2 regions of the Imbroritus primus genome follow, and region 1 is predicted to be linked to the other one. Evidence: riboswitches for the same ligand, from Rfam matches in the RefSeq annotation. Region 1 holds a riboswitch; the other holds the start of a gene.
The links. Region 1 has a riboswitch for thiamine pyrophosphate ahead of ACQ3C8_RS00640 (FAD-dependent oxidoreductase). Riboswitches for the same ligand answer to the same signal wherever they lie in the genome.
Positions count from the first base shown of each region.

Region 2: it holds a riboswitch for thiamine pyrophosphate, as region 1 does, so the genes downstream of both, ACQ3C8_RS04355 (TonB-dependent siderophore receptor) here and ACQ3C8_RS00640 (FAD-dependent oxidoreductase) in region 1, are expected to answer to the same signal.

Region 1 is NZ_OZ201293.1:155,458-162,107, forward strand. It holds gene ACQ3C8_RS00635 (hypothetical protein) at 1-1,418, opposite strand, end outside; TPP riboswitch at 1,883-1,982, shown strand; gene ACQ3C8_RS00640 (FAD-dependent oxidoreductase) at 2,221-3,372, shown strand; gene thiS (sulfur carrier protein ThiS) at 3,372-3,569, shown strand; gene ACQ3C8_RS00650 (thiazole synthase) at 3,584-4,420, shown strand; gene ACQ3C8_RS00655 (thiamine phosphate synthase) at 4,435-5,565, shown strand; gene ACQ3C8_RS00660 (hypothetical protein) at 5,562-6,650, opposite strand, start outside.
Region 2 is NZ_OZ201293.1:953,324-959,973, reverse strand. It holds gene fdxA (ferredoxin FdxA) at 136-459, shown strand; gene ACQ3C8_RS04360 (NAD(P)/FAD-dependent oxidoreductase) at 504-1,589, shown strand; TPP riboswitch at 1,817-1,912, shown strand; gene ACQ3C8_RS04355 (TonB-dependent siderophore receptor) at 1,984-4,191, shown strand; tRNA gene ACQ3C8_RS04350 (tRNA-Asn) at 4,256-4,331, shown strand; gene ACQ3C8_RS04345 (helix-turn-helix domain-containing protein) at 4,805-5,104, opposite strand; gene ACQ3C8_RS04340 (DUF3320 domain-containing protein) at 5,214-5,624, shown strand; gene ACQ3C8_RS04335 (hypothetical protein) at 5,775-6,113, shown strand; gene ACQ3C8_RS04330 (NADPH:quinone oxidoreductase family protein) at 6,370-6,650, opposite strand, start outside.

The sequences.
Region 1 (6,650 bases):
CGCGGGAGAAAGCGGCGACGGCCCAGGGCTCTGAATGCCGGAGCGACGCCTGCCTCCAAAAGCGTAGACACCATCGCCACACGCTCAGTCGTGGACGTTCCCGGCATCAACCACGCGGCCAAAAGCCACGTATGCCGCGTCGTATTGAAAGCGCTTGGCAGCGCATGGCGATGCTGGTTGAGATACGCCGCCGCGCGCGCGGGCCCCATGACTTTGAGAAAGTGTGCGAGCAGATGGCTGTGATTTAGCTGTGATGGTGGAAGCGCCTGCATGCTGACCGGGTCGGTGATCTGCAGCGCCCGCACACCTGCCATGTCGGGGTTGATGTGCGGATGCGCCTCGCGCAGATGTGCAGTGTCGAGTATCTCGCGATAGCCTTCGTGCACACACCAGAGGCCGGTGTCACGATGTTCGATGTGCGCGGTGAGCACAGCGGGTGGGTCGAGCGGGCTGTCCACTAGTTGACGCAGCGGATCAAGCAATGACTGGCGTTCCAGCCCCAGGCTGATGTAATGCTGTACCAGCGGGACATTGGTGCCTGCCCTAAAGCAGTCGTCCTCGCGGTAATCCAGCAGGGCGGTGATTGGAATTGCCCCGCTGCCGTTGGTCCCCAGCCCGGCATATGCCAGTGCAATCTGCTCCAGCGGGGATTCGATTTTCTTAAAGGTTCCGAGGTCGTGCCAGGTCTCCGGGGAGGTTTTTGGAAAGGTTTCCATCAGGCATCGTTTGACCGCATTGAGGCAATCTTCGGCGATGAACCGAATCAGGTTTGACGGCGCGAGGAGCGTATCGAGCCGCCGCTGGAGTGCTGGTAGATCGAGCCCCCGGCTCTGCAGCATCTGATTGTTACCATAGCTCTCTTCAATGCGGGCGACGTGATAGCGGTCAGCGAAGTGATTGAACAGCGCTGAATTGACGTGTACGTTCATCGCCGGTCCCATCCGCTGGCGGCGCGCTTGCTCCGCCTGGGCTTCGGCAAAAACCTGGTTCATCACATCGACGCGCGCCGCGTAGAGGCGGCCGATCAACCCGCCGGCACACGCTTCCAGGCTGGCTGCAATCACGCGGATATATCCGATCATGCCAGCCCAGCAGGAGTGTTCGATTTCATCCGCCAGGTTGATCGCGGCGCGTCGGCGCGTCTCCAGATGAACGTTATCGTCGTTAAGAATCTTGTTGATCAGCTCCAGATCGCGCTTCACGCTGGTGTAAAAGCGGTAGGCGTCGTTTTCTTCGTGCAGGGCTTGCGGCATGACGCCGCCGTAGGGAAAAAGCATCTGGTGAAGCGCGTTCCATTTGACGGCGATTGCTGCCTGACGCGCGGTTGTCATCGCCAGGTCCTGCATCACGGTGGTGAGTTCGTTCAGCAATTGACGATAGTCGCCCGGAAAGGCATTGAGCGGCGCATTCCCGTTCATGACAGCTTCCTTGCTGATGAACAGTGGGCGGCGCGCATGCGCTTCAGCGGGAACGTCCAGAAGACGCGATTGTTGGATAGAGGGCGGGACTTGCCGCGCGGCAGCGGAAAAGACGGGGGTGTGAAATACGGATAAGGGCATGATGGCGTACTTGTGAGAAGCGGCGATGCATGGCGGCGCCCGATCGGTTTTCGCTCGCTCACGCCCGACCCTTCGGGTGACCGGGCCTCGATCATTGCCTCGAAATCCGGCGTGTTGTCACGTGCGCATACAGCGCAAGGAGTGGCGTGCCGCAGGGAACCGCTAGCGTGGATGCCGGCATGAGGGTGTGACTAAAAACAAGCATAGTGCCGAATACATGATGTCATCCGTCCGGGGAATGTGAATCTTCGCAACTCTGCGTTTGTCCGAAAACGGGTTCGTGATCCGCGCGATGTCGAATGCGTGTGCTATCCTTACAGCTATCGAAGAAACAGGGGTGCCGTGCCCACGCTGCATGGCTGAGAGAGACCCTTTGCACCCGATCCGGTTCATACCGGCGTGGGAAGTTTCGAACGGTGCCGGTACTGGCGCCGACGAGTCTGCAAGGTCTTTCTCTGCGCATTGCTGTTGATGTCACGCATGCCGGAGCGAATGATGACCGCAGATCTACCAGATTGTCAGCGATTGCCCCCCAGCCGGACAGCCGGCGCCCCCCAGGGTTGCCTGTTCCCTTTTGTACCGATCGTTTCGTGCACTGTATGCGATATGGTGTGCTGCCCGGGGCGTGCGTACTGTGCATCTCGGGGCGCGAGGTGATTCCGTGACTCTTCCCGACATCGACGTCGCCATCTTCGGCGCCGGCCTGGCCGGACGCCTGTGCGCGCTGCAGCTGGCGCGCGCGGGGCGTACCGTGGCGTTGATTGAGCGCGATGGGCCCGATGGGCGCGGCGCGGCGGCGCATATCGCCGCAGCCATGCTTGCGCCGCTGGCCGAGTCCGCCATCAGCGAACGCAGCGTGGTGGAGATGGGCATGGCTAGCGTGCCGTTGTGGCGCGCGCTGATCGATACGCTGCCCACCCCGGTGTTCTTCCAGCAGGACGGTACGCTGGTCGTCTGGCATGCCGGCGACCGCAACGAAGCCACCATGTTCGCCAGCCGTGTGCGCGCCGTTGCGCCGGCCGATGCCGTGCAGGCGCAATTGCGCGCTGTCGATGGCGACACGATTGCCGAACTGGAACCGGCGCTGGCCGGCCGTTTCCGTCAAGGCCTGTTTATCGGCGGCGAAGGCCAGCTCGACAACCGCATGGTGCTCGATGCGCTGCGTGTGGCGCTGGAGGCGGAAGGTGTGCATTGCGTCTGGCATGCCGGCGAGGTCGATGTGTCATCGCTGCCCGGGCTCGGCCTGGAAGCCGGGCTGGTGCTCGATTGCCGCGGCCTCGGCGCGCGCCGCGACTGGCCTGCGCTGCGTGGTCTGCGCGGCGAGGTGGTGCGTATCCACGCGCCCGGCGTACGCTTGCACCGTCCGGTACGCATGCTGCATCCGCGTTACCCGATCTACATCGCGCCCAAGCCAGGCGACGTATATGTGATTGGCGCGACCGAACTCGAGAGCGACGACATGTCGCCGATGAGCGTGCGCTCCGCGCTCGAACTGCTCTCGGCCGCGCATTCGCTGCACCCCGCGTTCGGCGAGGCGCGTATTCTCGAACTGAATGTGCAGTGCCGCCCCACCTTGCCGCACAATCTGCCGGAGATTATTGCCGAACACGTGCAGGATGTACCGGTCATGCGCGTGAATGGCTTGTACCGGCATGGCTTCATGATCGCCCCGGCGGTCACGCAGGCGGCATGCACTGTGGCGCAAGCCTGGCTCGATGATGGCGCTGGCGCGCTACCTGCGGTGCGCGCGTCGGCGCGTTGGCCTGAAATGTATGGCGGCACCGCGTTCGATTCACAGTTGGAAAACGCATGATGGATGTTCTACTCAACGGTCAGGCGCTTGCTTTGCCTGACAACGCGACACTTGCCGATGCCGTCGCGCACAGCGGCGCGCAGCCGCCCTTCGCCACCGCCGTGAACGGTGCCTTCGTGCCGCGTGCCGCGCATGCCGTCACCGTGCTCGCGGCTGGTGACCGTATCGATCTCGTGCAGCCCGTCACGGGCGGCTGATTGCAGGAACTGCCATGAATTCAGACACCTCCCTCGCTTCCGTGCTGGCCGACGATGCCTTGCGCCTGTACGGCGAAACCTTTGCGTCGCGCCTGCTGCTCGGCACGGCGCGCTACCCGTCGCCCGCCGTGCTCGAGCAGGCAGTACGCGCCGCGCGGCCAGGCATGCTGACCGTCGCGCTGCGCCGTGAAGGCGCGGTTGGCGAGGGCGAAGGCGGACAGCGCTTCTGGCAGATGCTGCGCGAACTCAACGTGCCCGTGTTGCCGAACACCGCAGGCTGCCATTCGATCGAGGAAGTGATCACCACCGCCATGATGGCGCGCGAAGTGTTCGACACGCCGTGGATCAAGCTCGAACTGATCGGCGACGACTACACGCTGCAGCCCGACACGCTGGCGCTGCCGGCCGCGGCCGAGCGGTTGATCCGCGAAGGGTTCAAGGTGTTGCCATACTGCACCGAGGACCTCGTGCTCTGCCGCCGCCTGCTCGATGCCGGCTGCGAGGCGCTCATGCCATGGGCCGCGCCCATCGGTACCGGCAAGGGGCCGATCAATCCATATGCGCTGCGCCTGCTGCGCGAGCGCCTGCCCGATACGCCGTTGCTCGTCGATGCCGGTCTCGGACTGCCTTCGCACGCCACGCAAGTCATGGAATGGGGCTACGACGGCGTGCTGCTCAACACCGCTGTGGCACAGGCCACGCACCCGGTCGCGATGGCGCAGGCCTTCTCCATGGCCGTCGCCGCCGGCCGCGCCGCGTGGCTCGCGCAGCCCATGCCGGAGCGCGAACTGGCGCAGGCCAGCACGCCGGTGGTCGGGATGCCGTTTTGGCATCAGGACAGCAACGTTTGACGGAGAGTCGGCATATGGATTTGCGTCACGCGCTGCTCGAGCGGCATGGTGCATCGTTCGGGCGCGGTGCCCAAGGCTGGCAGATCACGGCAGTCGACCTGCCGGCCGGGGAAGTCCGCTTCCGTTTATCCGCGCCGGCGCATACGGCGGCGGATGGCGACACGGATACAACGGCCGAGACACCGGGCGAAACAACGCGTGAAGCCGTACTGGTGACCACGCTTAACTCCGCTGGATCACGACGGCAGATCGTCGATCATGTCGATGGCCCCTTCGGCGCATGGCAGTTCGTTTCCTCGGCGGAGCATGACCCGGTGTTGTCGGAACCTTGGCTCGACACGGTGCGCGCCCTGCTCGACATGGATTTCGAGCCGCACGATGCCGTATGCCTCGCACGCGCCTGGCATGTCGGCGACACCACCTGGCCCACGCACCTGCCGCGTTTTCCGGCCGTGATGCTGCGCGCCGCGCCGCTGCAAGCACCCGGCCTTTTCCCGCCCTGCCCCGAGCAACTCGGCCTGTACGCCGTCGTGCCCGACGCCGTATGGATCGAACGTCTCGTGCCGCTAGGCGTGCCGACCTTGCAGTTGCGCTTCAAATCCGGCGACCCGGCGCGCGTGGCCGACGAAATCGCCCGCGCCGAACAGGCCGCACGCGGCAGCGCTTGCCGCCTGTTCATCAACGACCACTGGCAGGAAGCCATCCGCCAGCACCGCGCCGCGCTCGACATGCATGGCGCCAGCGGCATCTACGGTATTCACCTCGGACAGGAAGACCTCACCGACACCGACCTGCCCGCCATCTGCACCGCACGGCTGCGGCTCGGCGTGAGCACGCATGGCTTCGCCGAAATGCTGCGCGTGCTACCGCTGCAGCCGAGCTATCTGGCGCTGGGTGCGGTGTTTCCGACCACTACCAAAACCCTCAAGACCGCACCGCAAGGACTCGCGCGCCTGCAGGCCTACGTCGAGACCGTGCGCAGCAGTTATCCGTCATTGCCGCTCGTCGCCATTGGCGGCATCGATGCGGGCAATGCGGAGGAGGTCTTGCGGACGGGGGTGGGAAATGTGGCGGTCGTGAGGGCGGTGACGGAGGCGGGGGATTTATCTGCCGCTGTCCGTCGGCTGCGCGCGTTGGCTGGTTAGCCCTGCTGTAGTGATACAAGCATCTTCCGCAATAGCGTGTCCGCCTTTGCCTGGATTAACCTGCTGTCGCTCTCCAGCAGCGCCAGGAGCTGATGCCGTACCTCGCTTTCCGGGCGTTCAAGGCCCTGGGTCGGCATCAGGTTCGCGAATTTGTTGACCGTTCTGCCGGCATGATGGGGATCGTCTATCTGGGGCTCGAACAGTTCGTCCCATTGAACCGACAGCGGGGGAATCCCCGGAAGTGTCACACCCTCTTCCCGAGCGGCTCGGGCAATCCGGGTCTCCATCTCGAACATGGCGTCAAGCATCGCATTTTTGCTCGTATAGAGCATGCCAGTCACCGCGCCATGATTGAAGCGGTGGTCCGGAACCGTTCCCGCGGTGAGCAGTTTCACGTAAGCAAGCGCCAGGTTTTCGAGCACGCTGTTGGCGTAAGCGCACACGATCCGGCTGCAGAATTCGAGGGAGGCATCGGCGGGATGTGACGGGTCGGCTTGCTCGGGCAGCCTGATCCTGTCGAGGCTGGTCGTTGTGCCATTCCACAATGTCAGGGTGAGCGGATCGGATGGATGCGGGATCAACTGATCGGACAGATCGAGCAGCTTTTGCTCGTTTTCGGGCGAGGTACGTTTTTGGCCATCTGCCCGCATGATTTTCTCTCGCTCGCTGTTGAACGTCTCGATGGCCCGTATTTGCAGGGGATCTGCGGCGGTAGCGGGTGTAGCTGGCGTGCTTGCCGGAGCATGCCTGAAGCAGTCGAGAATTTCCCTGGCGATGTCTGCGTCGTTCGGGTCGGCTTCCCAGGGTAGACGGTGTCCCGGTGATATTGGCTGGTTCGGCGGCGGTGCGCCTGGGTGGCCGGCGTCGATCGCTGCTCCCGGCCTCGTTGCTGTGGGGCGCGGCGAGGATGACGAAGAAGAGGAGCCCGCACCGGAATGAGCATCCGATCGCCGGGAGCGGGAGGTTCGGGGTGCGTGCAGCGGGCCCTTCGGTGCCTGTCTGTGCGATCTTTGATCCCTAGGGGTTGATGTGGTGCCGACCGGCTCGGCTGTCCCCGTGGCGTGAAGCGCGAGAGAGGCATGGGC
Region 2 (6,650 bases), 800 kb from region 1:
AAAAAACTGTCTTATCGAGGCATATAGTCGCGCTATTCTTGGCAAGTGGCTGCGATACAATACGGGCTGCGCGGCAGAGCGTGCATTTGCACGGTTCGCAATCCCAATTTCACCTGATCAGTTTTTGGAAAAGTAATGACCCACGTCGTCACAGAAGCCTGCATTCGCTGCAAATACACCGACTGCGTCGATGTTTGCCCCGTCGACTGCTTCCGGGAAGGCCCGAATTTCCTGGTCATCGATCCGGACGAGTGCATCGACTGTGCGGTATGCGTGGCCGAGTGCCCGGTCAATGCGATCTATGCCGAGGAAGACGTCCCTGGCGATCAGCAGGATTTCCTCGACCTCAATGCCAAGCTGGCAAGCAGTTGGCCCTCCATTACGAAAACCAAGTCCCCTCTGCCGGATGCGGACGACTGGAAAGACGTCACCGCCAAACGGGACCAACTGGTCCAATAATTGATCCGCCGCGCGGCTCGGCCGGCGGCTTCGGAAGGAATATGATGGATATGAGCATCCCTAACTCCGTCGCGGAAACCGCTGCCAGCGGCCAGCCGCTGGAAATCGACGCGCTGATCGTCGGCGCCGGCCCCGTTGGCCTGTTCCAGGTCTTCGAACTCGGTCTGCTGGAAATCAAGGCGCACATCATCGACTCGCTCAAGAGCGTGGGCGGTCAATGCGTGGAGTTGTACCCGGACAAGCCCATCTACGATATTCCCGCCGTACCCATCTGCACCGGACAGGAGCTCACGGACAACCTGCTCAAGCAGATCGAGCCGTTCGAGCCGACCTTCCACCTTGGCCAGGAAGTCACCGTAGTCGAGCGCCGCGAAGACGGCCGTTTCTTCGTCGAAACCTCGACTGGCACACGCTTTATCACCAAGACCATTTTCATCGCCGCCGGCGTGGGTTCGTTCCAGCCGCGCACGTTGAAAGTGGAAGGCATCGACAAGTTCGATGGCCAGCAGCTGTTCTACCGCGTCAAGGATCCGAGCCGCTTCCACGGCCGCAACCTGGTGATCGTCGGCGGCGGCGACTCGGCGCTGGACTGGGCGCTCGATCTGGTCGGCAAGGCCGAATCGATCGTGCTGATCCACCGCCGCGACGGCTTCCGCGCCGCGCCTGCCTCGGTCGCCAAGATGAACGAGCTGTGCGAGAACCTGGAAATGCAGTTCCTGGTCGGTCAGATCACCGCCTATGAAGAAAAGGACGGCACGCTGACCGAAGTCAAGGTCACGGGCGCCGACGGCGTCACGCGCCGCCTGCCGCTGGATGACCTGCTGGTGTTCTTCGGCCTGTCGCCAAAACTCGGTCCGATTGCCGAATGGGGCCTCGACCTGGAGCGCAAGCAGATCAAGGTCGATACCGAAAAGTTCGAGACCAACATCCCCGGCATCTTTGCCGTGGGCGACATCAACACCTATCCGGGCAAGAAGAAGCTGATCCTGTCGGGCTTCCACGAAGCCGCGCTGGCCGCCTTCGGCGCCGCGCCCTATATCTTCCCGGAGAAGAAGATCCACATGCAGTACACGACGACGTCGCCGAAACTGCACAAGATCCTCGGCGTCGACAGCCCCGTCTTCGACTGATCCCCGGCGGAGCCCGCCGGCTCGCGACGGTACCAAACACCGCCCGCCTCGCCACCGCGAGGCGGGCGGTTTGCATTGGAGCGCCATGCATGGTGCCGGGAGGAAGTGGCTGCGTGCGTCCACTTCTGGCAACAGTCAGCCACGACGGGCAGTCAACACCCGCAACATGCCGGCGGAACCCGGTATCATAGCGGCTGCAAACGTTACCGCCGCCAAGGCGGAGCGTTCTTCCAGGCTAGGGGTCCTGCGCATGGCGCGGGTGAGAAAAACCCTTCGAACCTGATCTCGATAATGCGAGCGCAGGGAAGCTGGAACAGTATGGCCAGTCCTCCCCGGCCGACCTCACCCGCTGTTCCCGTCCTTGCGCCTACCGGCTCTGTGCCAAGGCTTGACCATGCTGTTGTTCCCCTTTCGCGCCGCCCGCCCGGCCAACCGTCCGAAGTTCCCCACCACAGTTGCAAGCCTGCTGCTGTTGCCCTTGCTGACCCCGACCGTATTGCACGCGCAGACTGAAGCCACGCTGCAGGAAGTCACGGTCTCTGGCGCACGTGAGACGGGGTACCGTGCACGCACGGCACGCGTCGCCGGGTTCGATGACGCACCGCTGCGCGACATTCCCGCCGCCGTGAGCGTGGTGACGCGCGAACGTCTTGATGACCAGCAGGCCCGCCTCCTGAGCGATGTCATCAAGAATGATGCATCGGTCGGCGAAAACTACGCACCCGTCGGCTACTACGAGAACGTCAATATCCGCGGCGTACCGCTCGATCTCGCCACCGGCTACCAGATCAACGGCATGAGCAGCGTCGGCGAACAGAACGTCATGCTAGAGAACAAGGAGCGCGTGGAGATTCTCAAGGGACTCGCCGGCTTGCAGGCCGGTGTGCTCGCACCTGCCGGCCTGGTCAACTACGTCACCAAGCGGCCTGCCGATGTACGCGACATCACCGTCGGCACCGACCAGCGCGGCAGCCGCTATGTGGCCGCCGACTTCGGCACGCGCTTTGGCAGTGCCGGCAGCGGACCGCAGCCTTTCGGCCTGCGGCTCAATCTGGTCCACGAAGACATGCATTCGTATGTCAACCATGCCGACGGGCACCGCAACGGCGGCGCCCTGGCTTTCGACTGGAACCTGACGCCGTCGACGGTGCTCCAGCTCGATGCGGAATACCAGAAACGCGCCCAGCGCTCGGTGCCCGGCTTCCAGCTGCTCGGCGGCACGGCGCTGCCGCACGATATCTCGCCCCGGCAGATGCTGAATAACCAGCCTTGGTCGCAACCGGTCACGATGGAATCGCACAATCTCAACCTGCGTCTCGACCACACCTTCTCGGATACGTGGCGTGGCGCGGTCAGTGCAAGTCGCAGCCGCGCGATCATCGACGATAACGTGGCCTTTCCCTATGGCTGCTACGCCGTGCCGAGCTGCGATCCATCCATGCCCGGCGCCACGCCCGGACAGTACTTCGCAGCCGATGGCAGCTACGATGTCTACGACTACCGGAGCCCCGGCGACAAGCGCCGCAATGACCAGTTGCAAGCCACGCTTACCGGCAACCTCGGCACGGATACGATCCGCCACGAAGTCACCTTCGGCGCCAGTGTGTTCCGCCGTACCGTCGACCTGCGCGAAGGCCTGTTCGACTGGGTCGGCAGCGACAATATCTACAATCCAACGCCACTCGTGTTCGCACCGGCCGCGCGCGAACCGGGACCATCGTACCGCGCGCTGGACAGCCGCCAGCGCGCCCTGTTCGTGCAGGACCGGATCCGCCTCGGCGGCCGTTGGCAGATCGTCGCCGGCGCGCGCCAGGTCTGGCTGAAGGAACGCACGCCGTCACAGGACACGACACGCAGCGAACTGCTGCCGCAAGCCGCCGTGATCTATCAGCCGACGGCGGCGCTGTCGTTCTACGGCAGTTACAGCAAGGGCCTCTCCCTGGGCGGACAAGCGCCGGCGTGGACCACCAATGCCTACGCCTTCCTCGCGCCCACGGTCTCACGTCAATGGGAAGCCGGCGTCCGCTACGACTGGCGCGAAGCGTTGACGCTGAGCCTCACCGCCTTCCGCCTCAGCAAGCCGTTCGAGTATGCCCAGCCCGATACCAGCGCCATGGGCAACACCTTCGTGCAGCAGGGCAGGCAGGTGCACAGCGGACTGGAACTCGCCGCCACGGGCCGCGTGACTTCCCGCCTGCAGCTGAGCGCCAGCGTCACCGCCCTGCGCGCGCGCCAGGAAGATACCGGCACGCCGGCCTTCGACGGCCAGCAGGTCATCAACGCGCCACGCTTTCGCAGTGCGCTGTTCGCCGACTACAGCATTCCCGGCGTCGAGGGTCTCGCGGTCCTGGGCGGCTGGAGCTACAGCGGCAGCAAGCACGCCACGCGCGATGGCCTCGTCGCCATTCCGGCCGTGCATCGTTTCGATGCCGGCCTGCGCTACACCACCCGCCTCGGCGCGACCCGCTCGACGTTCTACCTGATGGTGGACAACCTGCTCGACAAGCGCTACTGGAAGGATGTTGGCGAAACCCTGGGCGACGGTTACCTGCATCGGGGCGCCCCGCGTACCGTGCGGCTGTCCGCACGGTTCAGCTTTTAAGCGGATTCAGCAAAAAGGGGTTGACGACCCGGCAACCCCTGGCTATAATTTGCGTCTTCTCAGTTCCCTGATAGCTCAGTTGGTAGAGCGACGGACTGTTAATCCGCAGGTCGCAGGTTCGAGCCCTGCTCGGGGAGCCACTAGTATCAAGCAAAAAGCCCAGTCTATCCGACTGGGCTTTTTGTTTTTGGGTTGCTGTGTAGGCACCATGTAGGCATTCACGCTCAACACCCTTCCTACGATGAGCGAGCTATCCACAAGGTGGCTGGATATCTTAGCAACTCAGATGGATGGTGAGGCAAGCCGCCGGGGAAGCCACAATCCGTAGACCAGCAGCGCACTAGACGCCGGGATGGGCCCCAAGCCCCAACGCCTTATCGACAAACCACGCCCACTGTTTTTTGTTACCGAAATTCATGCTCGCCCGCCTCGCCATCCGGCTTCTGTGCCATGGTGATACAAATTAGCATGAAGAGACCCCACTGCCGCTCGCGGTCAAACAAGCGAACGTACAACCGCAGCGCTTGCGCTGCGGATGGAAAATTTGTAGTACCAAGAAGGCGACAAGGGACATTTAGGTATACAGCAACACATCTCTGCTTAACCCAAAGCATCAACCAAGCTGACCTAAAAAAGACATCACCTTCGCACGGCCTTCACTTGAGAGGCGGTGAAATTTTATTAAGAGCTCTGCTTCGTCATCGCTGACGGCATAGAAGTATGCCGCAGGCAAATTGAGAACCACCGCAATGCGCTCAACTAGTTCTGGGTCCGGCATGCGCTTACCAAGCTCATAGCGATTCATCCGCGTACTGGCAGACATTTCATCAAGACCAGCATTTCTGCCCAGAGCCTCCTGCGACAAGCCAGCGCGCTTGCGCGCCTCCTTTAGCCGCTGTGCAAACGTATTCATCCCTTGCCTTCTTTTTACCGAAGACAAGAATCGTCATGTGCTAGCCAACACAATTTACTACCATTTTGGTAGTATTGAGCTTTCCCCACATCTCTCTTCAAGGAAAGCAATGAAATCGATCCGAGTTGCTAGCAACTATGTAGACGCCTTGCTGGCTCGCCGAATCGCTCGCGCCCATGGCTGGCTGCGCACAGGCGGACGCATCCGCGAGCGCGTCTTTCAACTCGCTCGGCGTCGCTATCGGACGACCGACGAAGAGATCGGGACATTCTACTGGCCCGAACATATTGATTCAGCAACGGAACCTCCTTTCCGGGCACCAGCCGATGAGGACAGCGTGCGGGCGGCCGATGAAATCAGCCTATCGGAATTGGCTTCGCTGGCCCGAATTATCATCAATCAGGGAACAGAAGGTGAAGCGGTGTATTACGCGATGGCGCGAAAACTGGGGCTTCAACAACTACGAGCCTCCAGCCGGATGCGATTGAAGCAAGCATTGCATTCGGCAGGGTATTTATGACGCGATGTCGCGATAATCTCTTTGAGCTGATCTGTTTCATGTCGTCGGTGCCAAAAAGATTGCACTATTTCGTTGTATCAACTTCGCGGCGCTCACCCGCCCCTTGACGTAACCGTTGATGAAAGCCCGATCCTGTGTAATGGAATTGAGATGAACATTACCCCTTGCCAATGCTTTTCTCCTGGCTTCAAGATTCCCTGGGCCGAAAAATCCGACATCGGCGTGACGGATCGCGATTGGGAGCTCAGCAAGCTGCGTTGTGGTAAGTGCAGCACGCCTTGGCTGCGTGCGTTCCTTGAATATGAGGCATTCTCTTGCTCAGGTCGGTACTATAGGGCACCAACAAGCGATTCTGCGCTTGAGACTATTACACCCGACGCTGCGTTGCGCATCATCAAGGACGCTACATTCCGCATCGCTGGCGGTAGCCGTTTTGATGGTGTGGAGCATGTGATCCATGGGCCAGGCGAATTACTGGAAACGCCATAGCTACCGGCGTCACGTATTTTCCACCCACATCCTTGGATTACCGTTAATTCCTCGCGATAGCACAAATGCGTGGCAAGCTCGTTGTGCGTGCGCGAGAAGTCAGAGATTCGCCTGACAGATCTGACGCTACTCGACGATGGAGGCGATGCTGTGTCGGGGTGAGAATAGGCCGCCCCTGGGTTAATCGAGGCAACATCAAGATACTGGGACACAAGCGTCATTGCGTATGGCTAGAGGAGGATAAATCGATCCTAAACTATTTAATTCGCAATACGTATTTCCCAAAAACATGCCCTTGTTCAAGCCTCTTCAGCGCCTGTGCAGCCTGAGTCAGCGGGAACACCCCGGCAATATTTGGTTTGAGCGCGCCGATGTCGTACAAGCGGAAAATCTCCGCCTGGGCCGCCTGGATCTTCTGCGGGGTGCGCACATGGTAATCAGTCCATTGCATACCGCTGACTGTCAGGTTCTTGACCAGCAGGTAATTGGCCTTGATCTCCGGAATCCGGCCCGATGCAAACCCCACCACCACTGTGC